DNA from 2 places in the Shewanella dokdonensis genome. Region 1 is predicted to be linked to the other one. Evidence: predicted binding sites of a transcription regulator. Region 1 holds the regulator's gene; the other holds the start of a gene.

Region 1 (15,901 bases):
GAGATATCAAAGTCGGCCACGCTGCGCAGCAAACGCACCAAATCGGCCGCAAAACGGGTGGGCTTGGCGCTGCCTTCTGGCAAATCACCCCGCAACGCCACTATGTTACGGATGCCACTGTTCCAATAGTTTTTTGCCAGTTGCAGCAACTCTTCATCACTGGCGTCCACCAGTGTCAGATGGGGCGCTGCGACCAGGTTGGTTTCTTTCTGGATGCGTTCAATCACCCCATGGGTGCGGTCACGGACACCGGAATTAGCGCCATAAGTCACCGAGACAAACTTAGGTTGCAGTGGTTGCAGACGCTGGATGGAGTTCCACAGCAAGGTTTCCATTTCCTCAGTGGCTGGCGGAAAAAACTCAAAGGAAACATTGATATCGCCGTTAAGCTCGGCAAGGCTCTGATTCAGCGAGCTGGCATATTGGGCGTGGTGAAAAGCCATCGAAATCTTCCTCAATTTATCTATCTGGACGTTTGGACGTCTATATGGCCGTATACTAGAGAAACTCACGTCGAAGTCAAGCCTAAAGATCGCCACCATTGCAGAAAGCAGTGACTCATAATGGGTAATGATGATCCATCCTGAGTACTAAAGTATTGTCTGAAATGGTCACATTCCGATTGGATGTTGCCGTCTTTAACATGAAATATCCCATTCTGTGCTGAGACCTTTCCATGGTGACGGTTATGTCCTGAACTATTGACCCAATTTTAGTAATGCTACAGAGTATCTACAATTAGCCGCTTACAACATGAATTGGACAGATTTAAATATGGATATTGCACTGCTATTTATGCTGGTTTTTATCGTTCTGCTCGTCGCTCCACAGCTTTTAGGTAGTAAACCGCATCAAGCCGCATACTCATATCAATCAACGCAATACTTACTAACAAAAGCTGAACGTTCTTTTTTTGGCGCATTAGTTCAAGCAGTAGGAAATGATGCTTTGGTATTTGCTAAAGTGCGGATTGCAGATGTGCTGGTGCCTATATCAGGAATGAATCGAAGAAACTGGCAACGGGCATTTAATAAAGTGTCGTCAAAGCACTTTGATTTTGTTCTATGCAATAAAGACGATTGCTCGCTAATACTCGGCGTTGAACTTGATGATGTGAGTCATAACACCAAAAAGCTCAGCAACGTGATGAGTTCGTAAATAGTGCATGTGCATCAGCTGGATTTTCTTTACTCAGGATTAAAGCCGCAAGAGCTTATGTCATTGCCGATCTTAGGCAGCTGATTAAAGATGCAATAAGCACTTCAGACCGTATCGCAAATAGCGAGGTTATCATTGCGCCAGAAGCCTATAGTGATGGAAATGAGACCAACACTGCGCAACTAACATCACATGTTATGGATGAAGCAGAAGTTCATACACAAAAAATATGCCCTAAATGTGGCAAGCCAATGGTACTTAGAACAGTGAAATCAGGCAGCAATGCAGGACACGAATTTTGGGGATGTAGTTCATTTCCCAAATGCCGCTGCATCTTAGATTAAGAATGCCCCAAAGCGAGTTAACTCGTTGTCTGTGACGTAGTCAAACGCAGACATTCTCGCCTATAACTTTTCACTCATTTCACTCAAATGTTGCCATTCTTTGCAATGCCTAAAAGCTGGACAGGCATACAGTCATATTCAAATGATGGCGATATTGAACAATTTTTATCCTACCTTCGTGCGCGTTTTCACATTTCAGCCCAAATAAATAGGCTTAAAATCAGTCACCTATAAATTTCACGGATTAGATAATAGGTTTGGGAAACGCGCGTGCGCGTTTTTCCAGATAGTATATTTAACAGAATGCTGATAAGTTTTTTGTATACAGATAGTTAACTGTGCGCGTTTTCACTGGTCCAACGAGGTAAACGCGCATGCGCACTAATAAGCTGTTACGTTGAAGGGGTAAGTCGACTATCATGAGCATGAAAGAGGCATTGCCCTACATAAGCATCTGCATTTCGGTGGCAAGCCTTTGCATTGCCTTCTACGTCATGTTTCGTGATCGGACAAGTTTTGATGTATCTGGTTCATATAGGGAAAGCTTTGACAATATGGTCGATGGTATTTACATAAAAGTCGTGAATTCCGGTCGAAGACCAATAACGCTGTATTCCCTTGTCTTTACTTGTACAGACGGGCAAGTTCATAAATTTAGAATCACTAACTCTATAGGCCAGAGAGCGGATTCACCTTTTGAGAATCGTGATCTTGGCCACCCATGCTTAAGCGAAAGCCAGTTTTTTGAATTCTTGCTAGATAGTACCAATTTCGATTTCGGAACTTGTAATTTAGAGTCCGTAGCTTCCATCGAGGTTGAATCTTCAACTGGTGCTATGAAACAAGTTAAAGGCCTGGCGGAAGAGGTTAAAAAGAATGCGCATCACCTCAAGTCATCAATGTAACAAGCGCTGGCACTTGGACAAAATTTTCGCTGCGCTCCAATTTTTCCCGTGCTGCGGGCGTTATGTTTAATCAGGAGAAATACCATGGTCAGTTCCCCAAGAGAAATTGTTAAAGAGTTTATTTTTCATGTCGATGGCATAGAGGAATCTTTAAAGTCACGGATCATGCGTGATTTGGAGCCTATAGCTAATATGGGTGCTTACTCTTGGGATATTAGTCATTTATGGGGCGGCTATAGCCCATCGTCTCGACATGCAAAAACATATGAAGATGCAGAGTCCTCTATGATGGCTTACGCAATGTCATTTAGCGTGAAGAACGGAGTGACAAAAAATAAGTATTTTTAATTTGTATATTGCTTGGGTAAATTAAGGAGAGATAGATTGCGGATTAAAGATGTTGAACAAGCAATTTCTGATGCTACTAAGCCAAACTTGACGTTAGCCGAATATAATAGGTTAAAAACATTTCTACTTAGTTGCCAAAGTCAATTTACACCTCCAAATACTTTAATTCCACGGGTTAATTCTGCACTTGCCGCGCTTGAACATCATAAACCGAATATTTTAAGTTGGTATCAAAAGCCTGCTGGATTAATTTTTATAGCTGTTTGTGGTGGCGTACTAACATACGCTGTTTTGCTTTTGCTTGGTTGGGTTCAATTACCCAAAACATAACAAACAAAATTTAACGCCAGCAAAAAATGCTGGCTGCGACGTCAACCAGCTGCGCGGCTTTCCGCGCTAAATTTAGGCGTTATGTGTGAATGAACATGGATTGGCGTCAGTTGGAAACTTTTAAGGGTATTGATCTAAATGACTCTTTCATTTTGGATTGGAGTCATGAAAGTGATCGTTTGTCTTTTGAGTTGGAAGTGAGCATATGGCCAGATTCAGCGTATAACGTTGAACCAAAACCCGATGAATATACTTGCTATCGTAAAGCGATCTTATGGTTTGAAAATGTAAAAGCAGTATCTGGTTTAAAGGCAAAAGATGCAGTGATTACATCCACAGATGCTGGTGGTTCAGTTGACTACGGAAACATAGATTCTTTAATAGTTTTAAACGAAGGATTTGTGCTTGAAGGCGATATCGGTTGCATAAAAATATTCGGCAGGGAGCTTCGATTTGAAATTCACACATAACAAGCCGCGTCATTCGGGGTCTACGTCCCCCTGCGGCGCTCACACGTTCGCGCACATACGACCCGAAATAATAAGGCTCCCTCAGGAGCCTTATTTGCATAGAAGAATTGGCACATCGGTGCCATATTAATCTTCTAACAAATCGCGGCAGATCTGTACGAGATCTGACTGCACTGCCGCGGCGGTGACTTCACGGCCAGCGCCGGGGCCGCGAATGATCAGCGGGTTGCCCTGATAAAACGCGCTGCGGATAACAAACACGTTATCGCCAGGTGTCAGGTTAGCGTAGGGATGGCTCGGTTCCACCCATTGCAGTGCCACTTCAGCGTTGGCGCCCTGCTCGGTGCGTTCCAATGCCGCCACATAACGCAGCACCTTGCCCTGCTCATTGGCCGCTGCATACTGCTGTGCCAGTTCGCTATCCAGCTCAGGTAGCCGTTGCAGGAAATCCGCGGTTGAAATCTCGGCCAGATGTGCGGGCACCAATGAACTGAGGCGGATATCTTCCAGCTCCAGTTCCAGGCCGATTTCCCGAGCCAAAATTAACAGCTTGCGCTGCATATCGCGGCCAGAAAGATCATCGCGAGGGTCTGGTTCGGTAATACCCAGCGCTTTGGCTTCTAACACCAGTTCCGAGAATGGTCGCACCCCATCGTAGTTTTCAAACAACCAGCAGAGTGTGCCGGAAAAGATCCCGCCCACTGCCTGCACCTGATCGCCGCTATTATGCAGATCATTGAGCGCATGCTGCACCGGCAAGCCAGCGCCGCAACTGGCATTGTAGCGCCAGAACAAACGGCGATTTCCCAACATCTGCTTCAGTTCACGATAGAAGGCCAATGGCCCAGAACCGGCCAGTTTGTTAGCGCTGACCATGTGAATTCCGTGAGCAAAAACTCCGGGTACTGCAAGGTCAAACTAGCGCTGGCGCTGATGTCGAGTGCAATCAATTCATCACATGAAAGCGCATCCGCTTGTTCAAACAGATGCTCGTATTGCCACGGTGTGGCTTCTGCCTCAAAGCGTGCCTGCCAATCGGTGACTGCGATACCCGCATTGCAAAACAGAGCTTTGCTGGAGCTAGCCAATCCCACTAGCGCCACATCGGCTTCCAACTGGCGGTTGAGTTGCGCGGCAGATTTGCCAAACAATGTCACCCAGGCTTCACCAATATTACCAACGCCCAGCAAAATGATGCCGACACGTTTGCGCGGGCCCGCACAGCGACGATGGACTTTCTGGGTCAGCAAGGCCACCTGTTGTAGTGGCACTAAGGTCACCAGACTTAAAGCATCCTGATACAAAGGCCGGGCTTCGCGGCTCAGCAACCGTGCAAAACTGCGCCGATATTGTGCTGCTGCGGCACTCACTAGCGCCACCAACCCAAAACCGGTATGGCTTTCAATATCGCTGATCCCTAGCGTGTCAGTGAGTTGCTGTAACAAGGCCAACAGCTGTTTACGGGATTCCAGTGTGTATGCCAATTCATGTTTCTGTTTACCCAACGACCAATGTGCTAAGGGTTGCAACCCGGCATGTTCTAACGCTTCGGCCAGTGTTTCCCATGAGGATTGCAGTTGCAGCGTAACCGTCAGCACTTCATCGAGGCTAGTCACAACCGGTGCGCTGGCAACATCGTTGTGCGGCGCCACCAGCGTAAAATCGGTTTGCGGCGCATAACTGGAACGCACCGCCAAACTCACTTGCGTGTTATACAGCGGTTGCAAGGTGCGGGAATGCAATACCGGGGAACCTAGCCGTGCCAACCGATCAGCCTCTGCCAGCGACATGCTTTGCAGTAATCTGGCGTCCTGAATTTTGTTAGGATCGGCGTTAAACACCCCTTCAACGTCAGTCCAAATTGTTACCCGATCAATGTCGGCCAGACTGGCAATCAAGGTGGCACTGAAGTCAGAACCATTACGCCCCAGCAGTAACATCTCTCCGGCCGGATTGGCGCAGATAAAACCGGTGACCACCAGCCGTTCATCGGGGTGTTGTTGCAGCATTTGCTGCACCTTGGCGCGGGATTCTTCGACACGGATTTTCGGCACGGCGGCTTCATCGGCAACCAGCAGACCGCGCGCATCAATGTTGCTGGCGGCCACGCCAGATTCGCGTAACAATGCCGCCATCAGCCGGGCTGACCAACGCTCACCAAAACCCACCACTTGGTTGCACTGATAGTCGCTACGTATATCCAGCGCCAGCAGACTCATCAGCGTGGCGCGATCATTGGCTAAGCGTTCCCGCAACTGCCTTGCCTGTGAGTTACTCAATAACTGCTCAATCAGGTTTTGCTGATAGCTCATCAGCACCTGCAATTCTTCCTGCCACAGTTGGCCTTGCTCACGCAGTGCCAGCAGTTTGTACAGGAAGTTAGTGGTTTTGCCTGCGGCAGAAACCACTATCAGATCATCAGGCCGCCCGTGGGTCAGCAGGATGTGGGCCACCCGCCGGTAACAGTCAGGATCGGCAAGACTACTACCACCAAATTTATGTAAGTGACTACGTGCCATCAATCAATGCTCCCCAACTCAACAAGCGGCAACTGCGGCTAAACCCGCAGCAATGTCGTCCAACAGATCCTGCGGATCTTCAATGCCAACAGACAAGCGAATAAGTGTATCTTTAATACCCGCTTCGGCGCGAGCAGCGGGCTCCATCGCCCGGTGAGTCATGGTGGCGGGCACGGCGACCAGGCTCTCCACACCGCCGAGGCTTTCTGCCACAGAAAAATAGTGTAAAGCACCGAGAAATGCGGTGACTTCAGCATCGCCACCTATCAGTTCAAAACTGACCATGGAACCAAATCCCTGCTGTTGTTTGGCCGCAATTGCATGACCAGGATGCTCTGGTAATCCCGGATAATACACCTGCTGCACCTGGGCACTGTGTTGCAACAGTTCGACGATTTTAGCGGCATTACTCTGGTGCTGCTGAATACGTAATGCCAGTGTCCGTAAACCGCGCAACGTCAGATAACTGTCAAAAGCACCACCGGTTAGCCCTAGCGTATTAGACCACCAGTGCAGCTGTTCAGCCAGCGCTGGATCTTTGGCGATTACCGCACCACCGATGACGTCACTATGACCATTGATATATTTGGTGGTGGAGTGCACCACAATATCGGCCCCCAACTGTAATGGCTGCTGCAGCGCGGGTGACAGGAAAGTATTATCGGCCACCAGCAGCGCGCCCACTTTTTTACAGGTTGCGGCCACGGCGGCTATATCAATGACGCGCAGCAAAGGATTTGATGGAGTTTCAAGCCACACCATTTTAGGTTTACGGGCAAGCGCCTGCTGCAATGCTTCGGTGTCGGTTTGATCTACCACAGCCAACTGGAACTGGCCTTTTTCGCCAGATTGGTAAACAGTCGATAACAACCACCGTAACAGTCGTGAGGCACCACCAGCAGGTCGTCTGGCCCCAACAGGCTGACCACCAAAGTCACGGCTGCCATGCCGCTGGCAGTGATCACCGCTGGGCACCCTTGTTCCAGCTCACCAATGGCATTGCCGAGAATATTGCGGGTGGGATTACCGGAACGGCTGTAATCAAACTGCCGTGGCTGCTTATGGCCGTCAAAAGCATAGTTGGTCGAAAGATAGATGGGCGGAACCACTGCACCATGCTGGCTATCGGACTCAATACCCTGACGGACAGCGATAGTGGCCATTTTCCGTACTGTCATTTTCGACTCCTTAAATTCTTTTCGAGAAACACCATAAAGATGTCTGGATGGCTAAATTCTACCAAGTCACCCTTTGGCGTCAATAGGCATAAAGACGTTTAGACGTCCAAATGTATAGAATTCCGTTTTTGTGATACAGTATTATGGCTCTGTATTTGACTGTAGGGTGTAAGAGTTTAAAATCGGCAGCGAATTAGCGACATAGCAGGTGCAACATGACTGAATGGAATGGCGAGTACATCAGCCCTTACGCTGAACACGGGAAGAAAAACGAACAAGTAAAAAAAATCACTGTGTCTATTCCGTTAAAAGTACTGAAAGTGCTAACGGATGAGCGCACTCGTCGCCAGGTCAATAACCTGCGCCATGCCACTAACAGTGAACTGCTTTGTGAAGCATTTCTACATGCTTACACAGGGCAGCCATTACCCAATGATGTCGATCTGTCCAAGGATCAACCAGACAGCATCCCGTCAGAAGCGAAAAAGATGATGGAAGAGATGGGTATTGAATGGGAAGAAATGGAGTAAATGTATTGCGCCCCCAAGCTTATCCACTTTGTTAACTGCCGCAGACGTTCCGGCAATCCCCCGCAGTTATGTGGTCGTTGATTGATCCTGTTACCTTATTGCTGGCATCGCTGATTATTGTCATCGGTGCCGTCACCCAAAGCTTGCTAGGCTTCGGTCTGGCAGTAGTTTCTACCCCGCTGCTTTATATTGTTGACCCAGAACTGGTGCCCGTGCCGGTGATTATGCTCAGTTTTTCCATTGCTCTGCTGACGCTACTGCGTGAACGCGGCAATTTGGAACTGGGCGGATTACAGTACGCGCTGGCTGGCCGGATCCCCGGCAGCTTGTTAGGGGTCTCTTTGCTATTGGCACCTCGCGCGGTGCTTGGCTTGATTATTGCGGCCATTGTTGGCGCGGCAGTAGTGATGAGCCTGAAAAATTCAGCGTGGCGGTCACTCGCCGCAACTTGTTTATTGCCGGGGCTTTTTCAGGCGTTTTCGGCACGGTCGCCGGTATAGGCGGCCCACCAATGGCGTTACTGCTCACCGGGCGTGAAGCTGGGAAATTTCGCGCGGCATTGTCGGCCTTCTTTATGGTCAGTACCTGTATCAGTCTGCTGGTTCTGACGTTCTCCGGTATGGTCAGTTGGCGTGATCTGCTGCTATCAATGTTGCTATTACCAGCGGTAGTGCTCGGGTTTATCGCCTCAGGCATCTTGTTACCCCGAGTAGATAAACGCCGCACCCGTTTGCTGACATTAGCGCTGTGTGGCGCCAGCGCGTTACTGCTGGCACTCAAATCCCTGTGGGCGTTGCTATCCTAACAACGCCCATAGAGCAGCAGTTTTAGAAGTGATACGAGGTCTGTAACGCGCCGCCGATAGCGTTATCGCTGCCAAACATCCCGGTCAGATCTAATCTAAAGAACTTGCCGATAGCGATACCCGTTCCCACTGAATAGATATCGGTGGTGACATCGTTGAGGTCCTGCCGATAACCGAGCCGCACAGCCAACCAGTCAGTAGCCTTGACTTCACCACCAACACGCCAATATTTCGGTCCTTCCAGCTCGGCAAACTTGTTGTTTTCCGTCAAGTCGATATCGCTGGTCAAGGTCACGGCCCGCCATTCATAAGCGACACCTGCGGTTACCATGGGTTTGATCTGGTAAGTGAGTTGCCGACCTTCCGAAACCATGGTTTGCAGATCTTGCTTCACTAGATTACGACCGCTGAGTCCCAAAGTCAGCCCCGGCATGGGTTGCAACGCGACCCCAACATCCAGGTTAAAACCTGTGTCATCGTTACGATAATCGTCACTGTCGAAATCATTGACATCAAAATTGTTGGCAGACACCGCATAATTGAACGTATCCAGCCGCTGCAATTTAGGAGTAATCCCAACGGTGAGCGGCATATCTGCCACAGTGAAGCCACTGCTCAACGCCACCCCAACATCAGAAACCGCCCCGGCAATCACGCGCCCTTGAGACGACAAGTCATCCAGCGACGGCGGATTTAACGGATCCAATGTACTCAGTAACGACAGATCGGACTCACTGATATCGGCCAACGCAAAGCCATCGAGATAACTCTTGGCGATGATAGCAACCGACAAGCGCTTACTAGAGGGCAGGACCACGGCAAGCCCCAAACCAGCACTGGCGTAAGCGCTATTGCCGACTAATGACTGTAGGTTTCCCAAGAGCTGATCGCGATAATGGATCATTCCCTCAACATCGCGGTTATCTATCGCCAGTTCCAAAGCATCATAGTTATCTTGCACATCATCAAACTTGTCGACCATTTTGTCTTTATCAGCACCGTCTGCGCCTAAGGTTGGCAACAGCAGACTGACGTCATCGCTTTGGCGCTCCGTTAGGCTCAGTAATGCCGGGTTGATAAAGCCCGCTACCATTCTGTCGCCTGCCGCCACACCAGCACCACCCATAGCATCGGTTCTGGCTTCATACACATCTTGTCCGGCCCATAATGGCCCACAACTCAATGTCGTGGCGCATAGTAACGCCAGTGTCTTCAGTTTCATCCCGTCTCTCCCCAGCCGCTGTTTGTTCAATTAAAGATAGTTGTTACCCAATGACTCTTCAGAAAAAGCGACATAAAAAAGCCCTCACTGAAGCGAGGGCTTTGATTTTCATCACATAAATGATTTAGCCAAGGTAACTTTGACCGGCATACAGGATGAAGTGTCTTAGTGCCAGCACCCCGGTTAGGCTACACAGCGCCCCTAACAACATCACGCCTTTGCCATGACGTTGCGGTGCCGGTAACAGCAATGATAACAGCGGAACCCCAAAACCAACCGCTACTACTAGCGTCCAGAATACTGCCGCCCAAGTGCCAGTTGTCAGCGATGCCAACGCCAGCGCTGCGGCGCCACCCTTGAAGTACAGGCCACAAAACAGCATAAACAGGAACAGAATCTCAATGCCAACAACGGGCAGTTCAATCCCATGCAGGCGACCAAGCTCATGATCATGCGCCGGGGTTTTGAACAACAGCAATGCAACGACAGCATTGGCGGCCGCACCAGCAGAAATCCCTGACACCAAGAACAGCGCTGGCAAAATTGCAGTATTGAGCATCGGATAGATATTCATCGCTGAGATCAAGAAACCAGTGTAAGCACCCACGATCACCGCCAGCGCAAACAACAAGGTTTCAATTGGTTTTCTGAGACCATTCAGTACATCGGCCAGCCCCTGAAGGAAACCTAAACCGATAGCTGCCAGTTGCCCACGGAATACCACCAACGCATAGAGGAAGCTCAATGGAATAAAGACCAGTAGCGCCAGCACCCCGATAGACATCACCGAAGTGAAGTTATAGTGGATAAGAATCAACCAGAAATGGAACGGCCGGGTCAGGTCAAAGACCAGACATAGCATCCCCAGACAGATAGCCACGGGTGCAATGAGTGCGGCGGCCTTGAGGATGGGACTCTCCTCACGGTCACCCTTGACCCAGCGCATCACAATGGCGATCAGTAAACTGCCTGCAGAAAGCCCGGCCAGAAACAGGTATACGGCAATCACCCAATGCCAGGTCACAGGATTGTACTGTGACATATCACCCCAGATATTGTTCATGCTTCAATCCCTCCTTTGCGGGCAGGAATACGGTAAACCCTTGGTTGCGTACCAAGATGGACTTTTTCGCGGTAAGTTGGCGCGCTGTTCAGCAGTTGGCTCACTTCACTATGAGGATCATTGGCATCGCCAAACACCAGTGCATTAGTGGGGCACACGGTGACACAGGCCGGTTGTTCGCCGCGCGCTAGCCGGGTATCGGCACAGAAATTACATTTTTCAGCGGTGTGGCTGAGCGGATTGATAAAGCGCACTTTGTAAGGGCAGGCAGCGATACAATACTGGCAGCCAACGCACTTATCTTGTTTAATCGACACGATACCATCGGCAGTGACATATGCCGCCCCAGTGGGGCACACCTTAACGCAAGGCGCGTCTTCACATTGCTGACAAGACACCCGGTTATATTTGAAATGCAATAAAGGCACGTCACCGAATGGGCCTTCGACCCTAACTTGCAGACGGGTGACGCCTTCTGGCACTTGGTTTTCACTGCGGCAGGCAACATTGCACGCCTGACAGCCGATGCACTTGTTTTCATCATGCACCATGACATATCTTTTGCTCATCGTCGGCCTCCCGTTATGCCTTTTCCAATTTCACACCAGTAGTGTGTACGCACATACCACAGACAGGTGCCGTTGCATGTGGCAGCAGATTGCCACAATGCAGCCCCTTACCGCTGGCACGGGTCAGTTCCTTGTTTTTGGAACCAAAGCCCATGTAAGCAAATACGGTGTCTGGGCGAATGCCCTTGGTGACCAGCGCATGGCCGATTTCGCTGCCAACACTGGAAGTTAGACGGATATTGTCACCACTATTGATGCCATGTTTGGCCGCAGTATCTGGATGGATCCACACGGCGTTATCTGACATAAGATTGGCAAGCATAGGCACATTGTGAGTGGCACCATTGGTATGCACAGCCACCTTGCCCTGAATGAAGTACAGCTCATCGGGCTGCTTCAATTTAACATCGTGGTAAGCGATAAGGCCGCGCCCTGGCGCCATCGCTTCCACTTCGGCGGAGTAAAGCTCAATTTTGCCGCTCGGGGTTTTGAATTTTACGGCACTGCCATAAGTACCGTCTTCATCGGCCACCCGAGCGCCAGGATAGGCCGTCACAAAGTCAGCCACCATCTGCGGTTCACGCAACATCAGTGGCTTACCGTAGCTGACATAGCCTTTAGTTTTGATGAGTTTCAGCAGCGCATCATCTTTGTTGACCTGAGCCAACTGCAAGGTTTGGATATTGTCCCACGGATAGTAGGCTTGTAAGCCCAGCTTAATGCCTAATTCACGGAAGATCTGCCAAGCGGGTTTAGCCTCGCCAATCACATCAACCACCTGTTGGCGCACGTAGTAACCGGGGTTTTTGCCTGACTTATCGGCAATCTCCTCATCCCGTTCCAGATAGGTGCATTCCGGCAGGATATAATCGGCAAACGCCGCGGTTTCACTGACATACAGATCGCAGCAAACGACCAGTTCCATCTTCTGCAGCGCCTGTTCCACCTTGCTGCGGTCTGTCACAGTCTGCATCGGGTTGGTACGGGTCATCACCCAGCCATGAATCGGATAAGGTTTGCCGCTTTCTACGGTATCAATAATCGATTGGTAAACGCCGCCCATCTTCCAAGTCAGTGCGTATTGTTCGTCCAGTTGATCGATACGTTTGGCTTCAGGTTTAGGAATTTTCACGCCTGGATTTGCCAGTGACGGCGCAACCTCAGCCCCGGCGAATTTGTTGTAGCTGCTAGCCTTTTTGCCAGTGTACAACCCCCTTTGCGCTCAAAATTGCCAATCAGCACGTTAGCGGCATAAATTGCCCGGCGCAGCTCAAACTCTTCTGGGGTAAAGGTGCTGCGATGACCAAAATCGACCACTGCGTGTGGCGCCGCTTTCGCCAGTTCATGGGCAATCCGGCGGATATCCTTGGCACATCAGAAAGTTGCTGCGCCCATTCTGGCGTGTATCCAGCCACCTGTGCGGCAAACTGCTCAAAACCGTCCACATAGCGTTCAACAAACGCCTTGTCATAGAGATTATCAGCAATCAACACTTGGCTGATCGCCAGCGCCACTGCAACGTCACTTCCAGGGCGAACCGGATACCATTCATCAGCTTTTGAGGCTACCACTGAAAAACGCGGATCAAACACCACCAATTTGGCATGTTTGTCCATCTGCGCCTTCATCAGCGCCCGCGTTTCGGACATGTTGATCCCCTCATAGAGGTTATGACCGAAGTTGATGATGAACTTACTGTTGCTTAAATCGCGTTTGAGCTTAGTGCCATAGATAGCATGAGCGGCGACTTCATAACCACCAGGGCAAGTGGACAGATGGGTAAATGTATTCGGGCTGCCAAAAGCGTTCGCCATATTGAAGATATGGGTGTGTTCTGAACCAGACTTGGAAGAAAACACCACGGTTTCTGGGCCATATTTGTTTTTCAGTTCGTTCAGTTTGGTGGCAATTTCGCTGTAGGCATCTTCCCAACTGATGGTTTGCCATTTGCCTTCACCACGCTCACCCACGCGTTTCATCGGCTTAACAATACGCTGTGGGTCATATAGCAAGCTGTGGCCAGCACCACCGCGGGCGCAGACTTTACCGCCGAAGGCTTTGGCTTCAGCGTTCCCCTGGATGAATACCGTTTTACCATCCACTACTCGAGCAGAAATGGGGCAGCGGGTGGAACACATTTCACAGATACTGGGTACCGCTTCGGCGCTGCCACTCAGTGCGGGCGCACCGACAGCGGCAATGGAGCCGGGGATCACACCGGTCAAGGCACAGGATGCACCTGTGGCACCGGCACCTTTAAGGAAAGCCCGTCGATCAAGCTTTATCATGGTTAACCTCCATCATCTTCCACGGAAGACGAATAGTTCTCTCGGAATCGTTTTTACTCAGACGCATTACACGGGTTGTATTGCAACTGCATCTGCGCGGATTTCGAGTAGATTGTTAATCCATGAATATTATGTGGGTATTGTGGTAAACCACAATGTGCCGGTGGATGTGATCCAAGGCATAAGAAGTTCGGCTTTATGCCCTCAATATGTGAACGGAATTACATTCTATTTACGCATTAACTAAAGCGTAAAATAGTTATTTAGCTGTCTACAAAATAGCTAATATTAACTTTTGTTAACTTCGTCACCCCGATAAAAATGTGATATCACTTGCAATATCTATTTTCTATAATTTAATAAATTAAAACATATCATATTGATTTGTTTAAATATTATATATTAGAAATATTGTTTAATTAGATTTTTTCAATGATATTTTTTTCAATTAGAAAAATTCATGAAAGTGATCACCGTCAAATCCTCATATTTATCCCTCTGCTAAATTGTTAACCGAAATAAAACAACAGCAACATCCGTAAAGGAATGATGCATTAATTCGCAACATGAGGACTTTGATGATGAAAACCACAATCCAGCTCGGTGTATTACTGCTGGCCACAGTGCTGGCGGCAGGTGCCAACGCTGCCGATGGCGGCAATCCCAAGAAAGGCAAACATCTGTACAAGAAAGAGTGCAAAGTCTGCCACAGTAAAAGCGATGCTGCCGGAGAACTGACTCCTATGAGCAAGACCATGGCGCAATGGGATCGTTTCTTCGATAAAGACAAGCATAAAGCTAAACCAGAAGTGTTCCAGAAACTGAGTGAGCAGGATCTGAAAGATATTCAGCAATTCCTGTATGACCATGCAGCGGATTCTGCGCAGCCCCAAACCTGCGGCTAATCCCGGCACCTAAGCCCAAAACCATCCGACAAACTGACAGCAACACGATGGAGCATGCTCCAGGGCCTGTTGCTGCCTGAAAAAGACCGGGGCTTCCGGTCAGGAGATAAAATATGCGCACGTTAGTCGCAATTGTTGTCGCCCAGGCTTTAGGACTTGCCGCCATGGCTAGCCCTGCTGTTTATGCCGCAGAAGTAACTGATAACGCCAAGATTGCTGAGCTGAAACAGCAACTGGCGGAGATTACCGAAGAGTTAGAGAGCCTCAACTCCCGGGTCAATAAAACCGAACGCCACGCTGCCCTTGACCGCATCACTTTTACCGGTGATTTTCGTGTTAGAGCCCATTCACTGCACTATCAGGATGTCACCTGGAATCCAGCAATATTGATGAATTTCAGTGACTTTGGCGCCCGCGCTATGGCTGGAGAATATGGCGATCCTGCCAACGTCAATTCACCATTAGGGAAAATGATGGCCGCCAATCCGGCACTGGCAACTGCCTTCCAGAGTGGTCAATTGAGCGGCATCATGCCTTATGTGCTGGCCGCCAAGAGTCGGCAGGATATCGATAACGATATTTACTATAACACCCGCTTGCGGCTGAACATGAAAGCCCAAGTATGGGACAACGTAGACTTTGCTGGCCGTCTCAGCATGTACAAAAACTGGGGCGATTCTACCGGAGTGCAGGTGTTCGATTCCTGGCGCGCATTCACCATGGATGGCACCGACTCGTCGAATACCTCAGGTGACTGGCTGCGGGTAGAACGCGCCTATTTTGACTGGCGTAACATTGGTGGTTCCGAGTTTTATCTGTCCATTGGCCGTCGGCCTTCCACCTATGGCCCGCCCAGCCATTACCGTGAAAACGAACTGCGTGGCGGCACACCGTCTGGGCATCTGGTTAACTTCAACTTTGATGGCATGACTATCGGTTACAAACTCGGTGAATTGACCGGGGTTGAAGGTCAAGTCGTGCGTTTCTGTTATGGTCAAGGCTTTGAATCACAGTGGGGCAATGGTGAGCTGTTTGGTGACACCATTACCAAAGATACCCACTTGGGTGGCTTTAACATTGATGCCATTAACGATGGCAATCACTTCCTGCAATTTACCCTGTTCGCGGCCAAAGATATCAATGACGGTTTCAAAGGCACTATGGCCTTTCCTAACCAGTTGGCCTCTATCTTTGCACCGACCATGTATCAAGATCTGCAGAAGTTTGACAACTTCAATTTCGTCACGCGCGTCCAACCTAGCGGAGT
Region 2 (15,901 bases), 1.0 Mb from region 1:
CGGCATAGCAATGCGGGAGCGCTCGGTCACAATGCGGTGACTGGCGCCCATCATCAAGCCGAGTCCGCCGCCCATCACTATGCCATCGCCCCACAGTAATACAGGCTTACCGAAGGTGTGGAGCAGATAGTCCAAGCGATATTCTTCTTCAAAAAATAATCGGGCTTCATGCGTGAAACTACCGGGATTATGTCGCTGCGCCTGATACAGCGCGCGAACATCACCGCCAGCGCAAAAGGCCTTATCACCGTTAGCATCCAACACCACAGCGGCAATCTGAGGATCCTGTTGCCAGCGTTGCAACTGTTTTGCCAGCATTCGCACCATCTGCAAATTCAGTGCATTAAGTGATTTTTCTGCATTCAGTGTCGCCACACCAATATGTTTACCGCTGACACTTTCCAGGGTTTTAAATAGCACCTGTTCCACAGATATCCTCCTTACGCATTACGCCAATGTGCCGAGCGCTTTTCTAAGAACGCCTTGACACCTTCTTGTTGATCCTCGGTATCGAACAACGCGACAAACAACTCACGCTCCATTGGCAGCGCTTGATTACGCGGCATATTGCGGCCGGATTGGATCAGTTGTTTACAAGCGCGGACGCTAGCCGGACTCTGGTTGGCGACTTTAGCGGCTAATGCCAGCGCATGCTGCAATACCGTCCCGGTCGCCACCACCTCTTCCACCAAGCCGATTGTCAATGCTGTTGCAGCATTCAACCGTTCACCGCAGAGGATCATCCGTTTCGCCCAGCCTTCGCCTACCAATGCGGTCAGATTCTGGGTGCCACCTGCGCAAGGTAACAAGCCGACACTCGCTTCTGGCAGCGCTAGTTGTGCCTGTTCTTCGGCAAGACGGATATCACAAGCCAGTGCCACTTCCAACCCGCCGCCCATGGCGTAACCATTGATTGCAGCAATGGATACGCCGCGAAACGCGCTCAGCATTTCAAACGCCGCCCCGAATGCCGCAGCCACAGTGGCGGCATGGCCTTTATCAGCCGCAGCAAACTGGTTGAGATCGGCACCGGCAGAGAAAACTTAGCGCCAGCGCCGGTGATCACTAAAGCACGGATGTGCCGATCTTGGTTTAACTTGTCAATGGTATCCCGTAGCAATTGCAAGCTGGCCAAAGTCCAGGTGTTTGCCGGAGGATGATTCATGGTGATGACGGCACTGTGGCCGATAGTTTCCACAATTAACGGTGACATAAGCGCTCCGGTTATTGTACCAAGGCACTGTCTTGCTCCAGCAATCGCCGGGCAATGATGAGGCGCATGATTTCATTGGTACCTTCGAGGATCTGGTGTACCCGCACATCACGGAAATACCGCTCTAACGGATATTCACGGATATAGCCGTAGCCACCGTGGATCTGCAAGGCACTATCACAGATAGCGAAACCGGCATCCGTAGCAAAACGTTTTGCCATGGCGCAGTACGACGTTGCCTCTGCGGCCTGTTCATCCAGTTTGCTGGCGGCGAGGTACATCATCTGCCGCGCAGCGACTAGCTCGGTGGCCATATCGGCGAGTTTAAATTGTAACGCCTGAAAAGCGGCTAACGGCTTACCAAACTGCTGACGTTGGTGCATATAGTTGAGCGCCTGCTGCAATGCTGCCTGCGCCGTTCCCAGCGAGCATGCGGCAATGTTGATGCGTCCGCCATCAAGCCCTTTCATCGCCATGCTGAAGCCTTGCCCCTCTTCCCCTAAGCGATAACTCGCTGGGATCCGAACTTGGTCAAAACTGACCTGCCGCGTTGGCTGAGCATGCCAACCTAACTTAGCTTCCGCCTTACCATAGCTAACACCTTGCGCAGTTGCTGGCACGGCAAATGCTGAGATACCTTTCGCGCCCGCAGCACCTGTACGCGCCATCACTATCAGCAATTCAGTGGCGCCAGCCCCAGAAATAAAACATTTAGTGCCATTGAGCAGATATTCCTCACCATCGCGGATAGCCCTGGTGGTCAGAGAAGCAGCATCACTACCGGCACCAGGCTCTGTCAGACAATAAGATGCCAGTTTCTGCCCCGAGGTAAGCGTTTCAGCCCAGGCACTTTTCAGCTCGTCGCTGCCCCAACGACACAACATCCAGGTGGCCATGTTATGGATAGTGATCATGGCGGTAGTTGTGGTACAGCCCTGTGCCAACTGTTCAAAAATCAACGCAGCATCCAGCCGTGATAATCCCAGGCCACCACAATCCTCTGCGGCATATAAACCGCAAAACCCAATTCACCCGCGCGCTGAATAACCGCTTTGGGAAAGTAATGTTCTGCATCCCATTGCGCCGCATGTGGTGCCAGTTCATCAACGGCAAACTGGCGCGCCAGTTCAACAAATTGGCGCTGATCTTCATTCAGATTAAAATCCATCAGATACTCCCGGCGGTAAAATCATCACCACCTGTTGCCAAGATAATTGCTGCGAAGAACGCATCAACGCAAATTGATGGTCATATTGGGTGCAGATGCAATATCATCGTCAAACCAACGGCTGGTGATGGTTTTGGTCTCGGTATAAAAACGCACCGCCTGTTTGCCATAGGCATGCTGGTCACCGTAGAAGCTGCCTTTCCAACCGGTGAAAGAGAAAAACGGCAAAGGTACGGGAATAGGAATATTGATCCCCACTTGTCCTACTTCTACTTCATGTTGGAATTGCCGTGCTGCCGCGCCGCTGGCAGTAAACAGCGAAGTACCGTTGCCGTAAGGATTACGATTCACCAACGCTATTGCCTGCGCCAACGAGTCGACTTCCATACAGCTTAATACCGGGCCAAAAATTTCCTCGCGGTATAAGCTCATCTCTTCTGTGACACCGCTAAATAAGGTGGAGCCGACCCAGTTGCCGGTTTCATAACCGCTGACACTGACGTCAGAACCATCCAGTAGGCACGCCGCCCCTTCTGCTTTTCCCTTCGCAATCAGCCCCAACACCCGTTGTTTAGCCTGAGGGCTGATGAGCGGCCCAAATCCCGCCTCCGCATCATTCCACAGCCCAGGGCGGACGTTAGCCATAGCCTCTCGTAATTCCGGTAACCAAGCTTTTGCGTCACCGACAAACACGGCCACCGAGATAGCCATACAGCGTTGCCCTGCGGCGCCAACCGCGGCGCCTACCAGTTGATTAATCACCTGTTGTTTATTGGCATCTGGCATGATCACGCAATGATTTTTGGCACCAGCAAAGGCTTGTACGCGTTTTAGATGCTGCGTACCGGTTTGATAAACATGACGCCCAACCGCAACCGAGCCGACAAAAGAAATTGCCTTAATCTGTGGATGACACAGCAAGGCATCGACGACTTCACGGTCACCATGCAGCAGCTGCAATATGCCTTTGGGGGCGCCAGCTTGGGCAAACAGTTCGGCGAGGCGCTGCGCGGTCATCGGATCCTGTTCCGACGGTTTCAGAATGAAGGTATTACCGCAGGCAATGGCTAACGGAAACATCCACAGCGGGATCATCGCCGGGAAATTGAATGGTGTAATCCCCGTACAAACACCTAATGGCTGGATCATGCTGTAGGTATCGATACCGTTCGCTACGTTCTCGACCGTTTCGCCCATCAATAACGAAGGAATATTACAAGCGTGTTCCACCACTTCAATGCCACGCCACACATCGCCGCGAGCATCAGCAAAGGTTTTGCCGGTTTCTTTAGCAAGAATGGTTGCCAGTTCATCATGGTGTTGTTTAAGCAGGTGCTGATAACGCAACATCAGCCGTGCCCGTTCTGGCACCGCCACCTTACGCCACGACTTAAATGCTTGCGCCGCGCTGCTAACCGCCAGTTCAATCTCGGCTGGCGTAGCACACTTAACCTGCGCAATTGGCTGATTATCCGCAGGATTGGTCACACTGATACTACGAGCACCGTCACCGGCAGTGAATTCGCCAGCGATGAAATGTTTTATAAGCGTTGTCATAAACATGAGTCCTGTTGAAAGCGCCGGGTTATATCTCAACAGCAATAGCCGTTGCTTCACCGCCGCCGATACACAAAGTGGCAATTCCGCGTTTAAGACTGCGTTGCTTCAGTGCATGAATAAGGGTCACCAGAATGCGGGCGCCTGAGCAACCAATGGGATGACCCAGCGCACAAGCGCCGCCATTCACGTTCACTTTCGCGAGATCCAGTTCCAACTGATCGATAGCCAGCATGGTCACCATGGCAAAAGCCTCGTTGATTTCGAACAGATCCACATCGGCAATCGACCAATGGAGTTGTTGCAGCAGTTTATTCATCGCACCGATAGGTGCCGTGGTAAATTGAGCCGGTGCCTGAGCATGACTAGCATGCCCCTTGATGACGGCTAAGACAGGTAAATCCAGCGATTGCGCCAAGGAGCGACGCATCAGCATCAACGCGGCGGCGCCATCTGAAATCGAACTGGAATTGGCCGCGGTAATGGTGCCATCCTGCGCAAAAGCAGGTTTTAAGGTGGGAATTTTTCTGGCTTCGCCTTACCCGGCTGTTCGTCTGTATCAATCTGATAATCACCCCGCCGATCATTGACTGTAACGGTAACAACTTCTGCGGTAAACGCACCACTAGCGATAGCCACATTGGCCCGCTCAAGTGATGTCATGGCCCAAGCATCCATATCCGCACGACTAAGCCCAAATTCATCCGCTGTTTTTTGTGCAAAACTGCCCATAGAGCCACCGGTATAGGCGTCTTCTAGGCCGTCAATAAACATATGGTCCACCAGTCGCCCATGTCCCATGCGCTGCCCAGTGCGTGCTTTATCCAGCAGATAAGGCGCCCGGCTCATGCTTTCCATTCCCCCGGCAATAACGACCTCAGCCGTTTCAGCCCGGAGCATATCGTGCGCCAGCATGACGGCTTTCATGCCTGAACCACAGACTTTATTAACAGTGGTGGCCCCTACTGATACCGGCAAACCGCTCCCCAAAGCGGCCTGACGCGCAGGTGCCTGACCAGTACCCGCTGGCAACACACAACCCAGTAATACCTCACTCACTCGCGCGGCTGGCAACTGTGTACTGTGTAATAGCTCCCTGATCACAGTAGCCGCTAACTGTGGGGCGGCCACCGATGCCAGACTCCCCAAAAATCCGCCCATCGGTGTCCGCCTTGCGGCGACGATCACTACATCATCAGTGATTGTTACGCCCATCTTCGCCCCCTTGATTGTTATGGTCTTCTCCCCAAAAGAAGCCTTTATCGTTAAGCGACGCCATAAGAATTACGTTTACGCGAACGTAAAGCAACTAGTCATTGGTCTAATATTAGGTCACGCTGAAAAATTTGCGAACAACGGCAAGCGGAGACAGGAGATTAAAGCTGATGGGCAAACTGCTAGGATAGAATACTAACAAGCCACCTTAACGGTGGCCTGTTAGTACTTTTGTATTCGCTTGTTCCCAAGGGGTTTTGGCACTGAGATCGCTAAGATCATAGGGGGTGAGCTGATATACGTAATAATTGAGCCAATTACTGATCAGCAGATTGCCATGACCAAACCAACGAGCTACCGGCTCAGCATTAGGGTCATCGTTACGAAAGTAATTCTTCGGAATTTGTGGTGCGATACCGGCGGCAAGATCTCTGAAATACTCGTCACGCAAAGTCCCCTTTCGATATTCAGGATGCCCAGTGACAAATAGATTTCGATGGTCTTTACTGATCACCAGATAAGCACCAGCCTCTGTTGATTCTGCCAATACTTGCAACTGCGGATGTGCCTTTAGCTCGGCAACGTTCATTTGTGCATAGCGAGAATGAGGGGCGTAAAATACGTCATCAAAGCCACGCAGCAAAGGGATATGAGCCTTCACGCGCGTATGTTCAAACACTCCAGAGCATTTGTTATTAAGGATCTCACGCTTTAACCCATAAAGATGAAACAAACCCGCATGAGCGGCCCAGCACAAAAACAGTACCGACGTCACATGTGTCTGCGACCAGTCGATCACCTCTTTAATGTGATCCCAGTAAGTCACCTCTTCAAAATCCAGCTTACCTAAAGGTGCACCAGTAATGATCAGACCGTCAAAGTTACGCTCCCGCACTTCATCAAAATCCCGATAAAAGGTATTCAGATGATCCAACGGCGTATGCTTGGATTCTTTGTCGTGGATCCGCAATAAATCGATATCCACCTGTAATGGTGTATTACTCAAAAGACGCAACAACTGCGTTTCTGTTTCAATCTTGTTAGGCATCAGATTGAGGATCAGCACTTTCATCGGCCGAATATCCTGCATCGCTGCCCGGCTTTCAGACATCACAAAGATGTTTTCAGATTCAAGCACATCGGCCGCAGGTAAATTATCGGGAATTCTTACGGGCATCATCCGCCTCTTTATATTTGGTGGAGAACAGGGTTCTCCGGTTATCGCAGAGCATCTGTGTCGCCATGAGCGGTTAGTAGCCGCAGCAGACTTTAATACCACAGAGAGATAACCGTGATCATACATAAAGACTTCTGGATGTCTATACTTCCATGACTAATTCTTGAGAAGGGACGACTATCCACCTATTATAAGACCCAATTTCAGCTGTAGAGTGCCATTATGTCCAAGACCTCCGCCATTATTGTTGGTGCCAGTTCAATGCTAAGCAAGGAGATTGCGAGGCAGTTATCCTCACAAGGAATCGAATTGGCATTGCTGGCGCATGATGCGGAGAGTCTCCGCGAATTTGCTGCCGAATTACCATCCGCTGCGAAAGTTTATGATCTGTGTATTGAAGATCCACAACAACTCATTCCGCAGTTAGAACGTGTCTGGCAAGAGATGAATGAGGTACGTCTGCTATTGGTTAATACCGGACTGAATTCTTATCATCCCGACTTACCTTGGGCGCTGGAGCAGGAAATCATCGATGTGGATGTTCGTGGCTTTGCCGCCATTTGTAACACGGCTTTCCGTTTATTTCGCGAGCAAGGGCTCGGTCAAATTGCGGCAATAAACTCTATCGCCGGACTGCGCGGCGGGCCAAGCGTGGCATTTCACGCCGCTAAAGCCTTTGCGCAAAATTACTTGGAAGGGCTGTCAATGCATGCGCAGCGACTGAAGTTACCCATTACTATCACAGATATTCAGTTGGGATTGCTGGATAAAGCGGCGCTACAACACAGCCGTATATGGTTGTCCCCGGTAGATGAAGTTGCCCGCCAGGTAGTGAGTGCCCTGATGAAAGGGAAGCGCCGGGTCTATGTCACTAAGCGCTGGCGTCTAGTTGCTTGGCTTACCCTGCTACTGCCCGAATATATCTACAACACCCGTCACTGGAAAAAGAAAAACGCGAAAGAGCCCGCAGCCATTGAGTAACAAACCTATCAAACATAAAAAAGGCGCTAAATGCGCCTTTTTTAGTCGCCCCCAACAGGCTATTAGAATACGTAACCAACACTGATCATATAAACCCATGGGTCAATGTCAGTATCGATTTTGTAGTTAGTATCATCCATGGTGAATTTTACATCAGTATTGATCTTGGCATACCAAACAGAAGCATTAACCAGCCAATCTTTGTTGATCTGATAATCCAGACCCACTTGAGCGGCAAGTCCCCAAGAATTACTCATACTAAGATTATCCAATCCTAAATCTTTGGCACCTTGGTTGAAGTCATTATCAAAGAACATAGTGTAATTCACACCAGCACCGACATAAGGACGCAACTTAGACTGAGCATTACCAAAATAATACTGAGCAACCAGCGTTGGAGGTAATTGCTTGGTATCCGCAATAGTGCCAACACCGTTTAACTTAACATCGTGGCTAAATGGGGTGGCAGCAAGTAGTTCAATACCAACATTATCAGTCAGCATATAAGCAAAATTCAGCCCCAACTGAGTGTCATTGTCTACATTGAACTCCCCAAAGCCCAATACATCGTCACTTGATTCGTTTGGAGCTACCACCACGGCACCGGCGCGAACAATAATGTCCCCAGCCTGATGCGCCATTGCCGGTGCAGCAGCAGAAAACAGTGCAGCAACTATCAATCCTGACAGGATATTCTTTTTCATTTACTCACTCCATAGCGACTTGATACCGCATCAATTTTCGTGATTTTTATAACAACCGCACCTACCCTGCCACCTCATAACGCACGTAACATTGATTTAAATCAAACTTTCAAGAATGTCCATCAAACTCACGACACGATTGAACAATTGATCACATAATCAATAAGATACATATTTTTTGCAGGTTTTAAACTGTGCGATAGTTAGCATTTAGAACGGCAATGGTGATGAGATTTTACCCTGCATGAAATTGTGCTAAATCATCTAAATCTGATGATTACCCGCCTACGGCAAATGTAGAAAATTAGATTATTATGCTGAATAATTTAAATTATTTAGAATATTATAAAAATACAGTAATCACAAAGTATCAAGCATGACCTCACGCATCACGTTGCAGAATTACCAAGCAGTACCCACGCGTCTGGCAAAAAACGTGCTGAGAAATACCCCCAGAAATGCATTAAGGGCAGATGCAGTACTTGCCTAGCTTACCCGCCGGTACGCACACACATGGGGGCCCGCTAATTACCCTGGTCGATACAGGTCTGCCTCGGCTTGCAGCTCTAGGAAAGGAGGTAAATAAAAAGCCCCCAAAGCATATACTTCAGGGGCCTTTATGTTTCAGTTACTAGCTACACTTATTCTACGTCGTCTCTATCCATGTTCTCTGTATTTTCCAACCAGAGTGCATTGATAATACCGAAGGAACAAGCCAGCAATAAACCTAATACCCAAGTGAAATACCACATACTTGCTGCTCCTTAGTAAAGTGAAGTACTGTTGGATTCAATATGCTGGCGACCGATACGTCCATACATTTTGTAGTATGTGTACAGAGTGTATCCCAGTACCGTTGGCACAAAGATGATCGCAACCCAAGTCATCACAGTCAGAGTCAGGTGACTAGCAGTAGCATCCCACATTGTCAGGCTCACACTCGGATCCAGTGAAGAAGGCATCACAAATGGGAACATAGACACACCACAAGTCAGGATCACACCCGCAATAGTCAATGAACTAAACAGGAACGCGAACCCTGAACGCCCCATACGACTGGTAACAACTACCAGCAGCGGCGACACCAGGCCCAGAACAGGGAATATCACAGTTAATGGGTACTTGCTGTAGTTTGCCAACCAAGCACCAGCCTCAACCGCAACCTGTTTATTGGTAGGGTCAGAAGCCGCGTGGGTATCCAGTGCAGACTTGATGACATAGCCATCAATACCATAAGCCAACCATACACCGGCAATGGCAAACAGCACCAGAATAGCCAATGACAGGATCTGCGCTGCGCCAGCCACACGGTTACGCAGTTCACCTTCAGTCTTCATCTGTAACCAGCAAGCGCCCTGATTCATGAACATGGCAGCACTGATTAATCCCGCCAGCAAACCATAAGGATTTAACAGATACAGCAGGTTGAGGATCCAGTTACTGTCACTTGTTCCATAGTAAGGACGCAGGTATTCGTCGAAGTGGAAAGGCACACCTTGCAGTAAGTTACCGAAAGCCACACCGATGACCAGTGGCGGAATAAAACCACCGATAAACAAGCACCAATCCCAGGTTTTACGCCACTTTGGATCCTCAATCTTGGAACGATAGTCAAACCCTACCGGACGCAGCCACAACGCCGCCAACACCAAAATCATCGCCACGTAGAATCCTGAGAAGGAAACCGCATATACGGTTGGCCAGGAAGCAAACAGTGCCCCACCGGCAGTGATAAGCCATACCTGGTTACCATCCCAGTGTGGAGCCACGGTATTGATCATCACACGGCGATCAGTGTCGTCTTTGCCAACAAATGGCAATAAGGCACCAACCCCCATGTCAAAACCGTCTGTTACCGCGAAACCAATCAGCAGAACACCTACCAGTGCCCACCAGATAAATCTCAATATTTCGTAATCAAACATGGTCTAATCCCTCTGCTCAGGCTTCCAATTTTTCAAAATGATAACGGCCTGTCTTCAGACTGCTGGGGCCACGACGTGCAAACTTAATCATCAAGAACAGCTCGATAACCAACAGCACGGAGTAGATCAAGGTAGCAGTAATAATACTGAACCACAGATCACCAACACTCAGAGTTGACGCAGACATATAAGTTGGCAGAACTTCAGAGATAGTCCAAGGTTGACGGCCATATTCGGCCACAAACCAACCACATTCGATAGCAATCCACGGCAATGGCAAACTGTAGAAGGCGGCTTTAAGTACCCAAGGCTTTTCTTCTATCTGATGACGAGTGCTCTGCCAGAATGCTGCGGCGAATACCAGCAACATGATAACACCGAGAGCAACCATCAGACGGAAGCTGTAGAACAGTGGTGCCACATTAGGAATAGAATCCTTAGCAGCCTGCTTCACCATTTCGTCGGTAGCATCGACCACTTTATCTGTGTATGGCTTCAATAGCAGCCCATAGCCCAGATCCACTTTCTTCTCTTCAAAAGCGGCCTTGTCAGCGGCGTCAACGACTATGCTAGGATCTTTCTTAGCCGTACGCAGTTTTTCCAACAGTGCATAAGCTTGCATACCATTACGGATGCGGGCTTCATGTTCTTTCACCAAGTCGTGAATACCAGTGACCTGTTCGTCAAAAGAACGGGTAGCAATGATGCCCATTGCATAAGGGATCTTGATAGCGAAGTCGGTTTCCATCTCATTCTGATTTGGGTAACCAAATGCAGTGAATGATGCAGGTGCTGGTTCGGTATGCCATTCAGCTTCTACGGCGGCTAATTTAACACGCTGTACTTCGCCCATACGGTAGCCAGATTCATCACCCAGCACGATTACCGATAGAATTGATGCCATACCGAAGCTGGCAGCAATAGCGAATGAACGTCGAGCAAATGGCAGATCACGTTTTTTCAGGATGTAGTAAGCACTGATCGCCAGCACAAACATAGAACCCGCAACGTAGCCAGAAGCCACAGTGTGAACAAATTTCACCTGAGCGACCGGGTTAAACAACACCTCGGCGAAGCTGGTCATCTCCATACGCATGGTTTCATAGTTGAACACTGAACCCACCGGATTCTGCATCCAACCGTTTGCCACTAAGATCCACAAGGCTGACAGGTTTGTTCCCAATGCCGTCAACCAAGTTGCAGCAAGGTGCTGGCGCTTAGACATGCGATCCCAGCCGAAGAAGAACATCCCCACAAAAGTGGACTCAAGGAAAAATGCCATCAAACCTTCAATGGCCAGCGGCGCACCAAAAATATCCCCTACATAATGGGAATAATATGACCAGTTGGTTCCGAACTGGAACTCCATCGTCAAACCGGTAGCCACCCCCAGCGCAAAGTTGATACCGAACAATTTACCCCAGAACTTGGTCATGTCCTTATAAACCTGCTTATTAGTCATCACATAAAGTGATTCCATAATAGCCAGCAGGAAGGTCATACCCAGAGTGAGGGGAACAAACAAGAAGTGATACATGGCTGTCAGCGCAAACTGGAAGCGCGATAGCTCAACAACCTCTCCAACTATCATTTGTGACTCCTTACATGGTATTCCATCTGCCCGTTTCAATCCCCATTAAAACGACCCGATGGTGAGTAGGATAGCGTTAGTAAATTTGTAAATTTCTATCCGATGCTGTTCCATCAGATAAACCATCCAAATGATTCTCGAACGGCATTTCAGCAGCGCTAACCTCACAAATATGGTTTTTGCCGCCTAATCGTGACGCGAATCACACTTCATTAGAATTTTGTGTATTACTTCAAAACCCACCTTCTCCGAGATACTTATAAAACATTAAATATCAGTGAGTTGGTTAAATGCATTCGTCAAAATTCGCCACTATTTTATACCACCTGATTTTGACTCAAATCAATCAAACCCTTGGCTTTAAGCGGTTTTTGAGGCGAGCGGCACACTCAGCATAAAAGCTTATTGACAACTATAGTTACACGTGATAGGAGTTAGGCAAATTTAACTATTTCCCGCTGTTTTTACGAACTCCATAGAAATAACCAAAAAAATCACCATAAATAAAATTTTTATTTTTTAAGCTTAATATTTTTATAAGATTAAAATTTAACCAATACCTAATACTTAATCATAATCAATTGAAATATAATGTTTAATTATTTAAACAACAATTTAAATTAGATTTATTTTATAAATATTGATAAATATAACTAATCATTGATTTAAATTTTTAAGATTTTTATTCTGCTAACATTAACAACACAAGTGCACCGTTATGCCGCAATCGACAGCAGCAATAGCGGCCACATATAGCCAACAGCAGCGATAAAGCCCTATCAAGAATGCCATTTTTTCGTCAATTATTGGCAACAACCTACCTATATGTACTTCATATCCTTTTGTTTTATTTGGTAAAAATAATTAACAGTAGCCATAACGTTAATGACTAGCACTATCAATAAAATTATTATGAAGTTCTTATGCGGTGAAAGGTGTCATGGAAGTCATAAAGGAGTGGCATAATCGCCAAAGTATTGTTTGCACGGCAAAATGGACTTTGCAGTAAGCTAGTCTGCCGCTTTGTCTTAAGACTTAGTTTTACTCACTTCAGTGGTAACGAAAATACGGTTTACAGGATAACATATTGAATTTATGTATTTTTAAGTACTAGACAACGCATATGAAAAAGGCGGGTATTAAATTTACCCGCCTTTTTGGTATCAGAAAAATCTTATATAACTAGATTAGCCGACATTGACTCGGGCATTACGGAACATTCTCATCCAGGGACTATCTTCTCCCCAGTTATCCGGATGCCATGAGTTAGCCACGGTACGGAACACTCGTTCAGGATGCGGCATCATGATGGTTACCCGCCCATCATTAGATGCTATACCCGCTAACCCCGCTGGCGAACCATTCGGATTTTGCGGATAAAGCGTGGCAATTTCGCCATTGCCTGTCACATAGCGCAATGCCACTGTGCCAGTTTGCTCAGCCTGTTGCTGCGCAATGTTCGAAGCAAATTCAGCACGGCCTTCTCCATGGGAAACCGCAATGGGCATTCTGGAACCACTCATGCCATTAAAGAACAGCGACGGGCTCGGTTGGATTTCCACTAGGCTGAAACGCGCCTCAAACCGCTCTGAACGGTTGCGAACAAAACGCGGCCAATGTTCCGCCCCAGGAATAATATCCTTGAGATTAGACAGCATCTGACAGCCGTTACATACGCCGAGCGCAAAACTATCTTCACGGGCAAAGAACTGACTGAATTCATCTCTGGCACGGGCGTTGAACAGAATTGACTTAGCCCAGCCCTCACCCGCTCCCAACACGTCACCATAAGAGAAACCACCGCAGGCCACCAGCCCTTGGAACTGTTGCAGTTTGATGCGTCCAGAAAGTACATCTGACATATGCACATCGATACTAGCAAAGCCCGCACGATCAAAAGCTGCCGCCATTTCTGTCTGAGAGTTAACCCCTTGCTCGCGTACAATGGCAATTTTGGGCGCCACACCTTTGAGAATATAAGGTGCGGCTATATCTTCCTGAGGATCGAAGCCCAGCTTCACAGTAAGCCCTGGATCGGTTGCATCTTGTTTCAAGGCAAACTCTTCGCTAGCACATTCAGGGTTATCACGCAGCGCCTGCATGCGGTATGTGGTTTCAGACCAAAGCTTGCGTAGTTCTGTGCGACTCGCACTAAAGACGGCGCGAGAGCCGTCAGAAAAACGCAGCACATCCTCTTGATTAATCACCGCAATTGGCAAACAGTTAACCCCTGCCGACTGATACGCTTGGGTGATGTTGGCCACATCGGCGGCAGCGACTTGGATAACAGCCCCCAGTTCTTCATTAAACAAGCGAGCAATATCGCTGCCGGGCAAGGCACTTAAATCCACATCCAGACCAGTATGACCAGCAAAAGCCATTTCACTGAGCGTAACAAACAAACCACCATCACTGCGGTCGTGATAGGCCAGCAACTTACGTTCAGCCACCAGTGTTTGCGTAACGTTAAAGAAGCCTTTAAGCACTGCCGCATTATCAACGTCAGGAGCTTGGTCGCCCAACTCGCCATATACCTGTGCTAGACAAGAACCGCCCAAACGCTGCCGACAGTTAGCAACATCCACCAGCAATAATGCAGAGTCACCTTTATCACTACGTAGCTCAGGCGTTACGGTATGACGAATATCACGCACCGCCGCAAAGGCCGAAATAATCAGTGACAAGGGTGCAGTAACGGCTTTCTTGCCGGCACTATCTTCCCAAGCGGTTTTCATTGACATGGAGTCTTTACCGACAGGAATGGTCAATTGCAGTTCTGGGCACAATTCTTCACCCACAGCTTTGACTGCCGCATACAAACCGGCATCTTCACCAGGGTGCCCAGCCGCGGCCATCCAGTTAGCAGAGAGCTTAATGCGCTGTAAATCGCCGATATCCGCACCGGCAATATTAAGCAGTGACTCAGCCACCGCCATGCGCGCTGAAGCAGCAAAATCCAGTAATGCCAGCGGCGTACGTTCCCCCATCGACATCGCTTCACCCGCGTAAGTGTCATAGGAGGCAGCCGTCACCGCGCAATCGGCCACAGGCACCTGCCAAGGGCCGACCATTTGATCACGATTGACCAAACCCGTTACCGTACGGTCGCCGATGGTGATCAGGAAGGTTTTGTCGGCCACGGTGGGCAAACTCAGCACGCGTTTTACCGCTTCAGCGACTTGGATCTGGCTCTTATCCAGCGGCTTACCACTTGCTTGAAGACTGGAAACATCCCGGCTCATTTTCGGCGGTTTACCTAAAAGCACTTCCAGCGGCAGATCAATCGGTTTGTTGTCAAAATGGGTGTCATGCAGACTCAAGTGTTCTTCGGCGGTAGCTTCGCCGACTACGGCAAATGGGGCGCGTTCCCGTTCACAGATTGCGGTAAAAGTCTCAAGCTTCTCGGCGGCAACGGATAACACATAACGTTCTTGTGATTCGTTACACCAGATCTCCAACGGACTCATGCCGGGTTCATCAGACGGCACATTGCGCAGCTCAAACTTACCGCCCCGCCCGGCATCACTGACCAACTCTGGGAAGGCATTCGACAAACCACCCGCGCCCACGTCGTGAATAAACTGGATCGGGTTGTCTTTACCCAGTTGCCAGCAACGGTCGATCACTTCCTGACAGCGGCGTTCCATTTCTGGGTTATCACGCTGCACTGAGGCAAAATCCAAGTCTTCACTGGATTGGCCGGAAGCCATAGAAGATGCAGCACCGCCACCCAAACCGATGTTCATCGCCGGGCCGCCCAACACAATCAGCTTAGCACCGAGCGAAATTTCGCCCTTTTGCACATGTTCTTCGCGGATATTACCCAGACCGCCGGCTAGCATGATCGGCTTATGGTAACCACGCACTTCCACACCATTATGACTGTTGACCTGCTGTTCATAAGTACGGAAATACCCCAGCAGCGCCGGGCGGCCAAACTCGTTGTTGAATGCCGCACCGCCCAGAGGGCCATCGAGCATGATGTCAAAGGCACTGACAATACGTTCAGGTTTGCCATAATTCCCTTCCCACGGTTGCACAAATCCGGGGATCCGCAGATTTGACACACTGAAGCCAGTCAGCCCCGCTTTCGGTTTTGAACCGCGGCCAGTAGCGCCTTCATCACGTATTTCTCCGCCCGAGCCGGTAGCCGCGCCAGGGAAAGGACTGATGGCGGTTGGATGGTTATGCGTTTCCACCTTCATCAAAATATGTACGGGTTCGGTGTGATAACGATAAACCCCATCCGTGTCTGGAAAGAAACGCCCAGCCTCGCAGCCGGTCATTACCGCGGCGTTATCTTTATAAGCCGATAACACGTATTCGGGTGTTTTTTCAAAGGTGTTTTTAATCATCTTGAACAGTGACTT

What was found. Region 1 encodes MetJ, which represses methionine synthesis genes. Its sites were predicted from a motif close to TAGACGTCTAGACGTCTA; they were not measured.
Region 2: a site for MetJ is predicted at 6,466-6,483, ahead of metA (homoserine O-acetyltransferase MetA). Genes of this name have one in related genera too.

The regions. Positions count from the first base shown of each region.
Region 1 covers NZ_CP074572.1:2,384,204-2,400,104, reverse strand. Annotated here, with positions in the region: gene metF (methylenetetrahydrofolate reductase) at 1-443, opposite strand, end outside; partial or broken gene KHX94_RS11515 (DUF2726 domain-containing protein) at 754-1,193, shown strand; gene KHX94_RS21130 (topoisomerase DNA-binding C4 zinc finger domain-containing protein) at 1,356-1,502, shown strand; gene KHX94_RS11500 (hypothetical protein) at 1,922-2,407, shown strand; gene KHX94_RS11495 (hypothetical protein) at 2,492-2,755, shown strand; gene KHX94_RS11490 (hypothetical protein) at 2,792-3,085, shown strand; gene KHX94_RS11485 (hypothetical protein) at 3,181-3,555, shown strand; partial or broken gene KHX94_RS11480 (bifunctional aspartate kinase/homoserine dehydrogenase II) at 3,682-6,074, opposite strand; partial or broken gene metB (cystathionine gamma-synthase) at 6,093-7,252, opposite strand; gene metJ (met regulon transcriptional regulator MetJ) at 7,468-7,782, shown strand; partial or broken gene KHX94_RS11465 (sulfite exporter TauE/SafE family protein) at 7,851-8,587, shown strand; gene KHX94_RS11460 (conjugal transfer protein TraF) at 8,610-9,809, opposite strand; gene nrfD (NrfD/PsrC family molybdoenzyme membrane anchor subunit) at 9,934-10,872, opposite strand; gene KHX94_RS11450 (4Fe-4S dicluster domain-containing protein) at 10,869-11,441, opposite strand; partial or broken gene phsA (thiosulfate reductase PhsA) at 11,455-13,729, opposite strand; gene KHX94_RS11440 (c-type cytochrome) at 14,308-14,634, shown strand; gene KHX94_RS11435 (DUF3373 domain-containing protein) at 14,748-15,901, shown strand, end outside.
Region 2 covers NZ_CP074572.1:3,406,536-3,422,436, reverse strand. Annotated here, with positions in the region: gene KHX94_RS16485 (enoyl-CoA hydratase/isomerase family protein) at 1-435, opposite strand, end outside; partial or broken gene KHX94_RS16480 (enoyl-CoA hydratase) at 441-1,213, opposite strand; partial or broken gene KHX94_RS16475 (acyl-CoA dehydrogenase family protein) at 1,225-2,381, opposite strand; gene KHX94_RS16470 (CoA-acylating methylmalonate-semialdehyde dehydrogenase) at 2,445-3,938, opposite strand; partial or broken gene KHX94_RS16465 (thiolase family protein) at 3,967-5,153, opposite strand; gene metA (homoserine O-acetyltransferase MetA) at 5,362-6,330, opposite strand; gene KHX94_RS16455 (SDR family NAD(P)-dependent oxidoreductase) at 6,553-7,311, shown strand; gene ompW (outer membrane protein OmpW) at 7,374-8,015, opposite strand; gene cydX (cytochrome bd-I oxidase subunit CydX) at 8,657-8,767, opposite strand; gene cydB (cytochrome d ubiquinol oxidase subunit II) at 8,780-9,940, opposite strand; gene KHX94_RS16435 (cytochrome ubiquinol oxidase subunit I) at 9,957-11,531, opposite strand; gene purL (phosphoribosylformylglycinamidine synthase) at 12,719-15,901, opposite strand, start outside.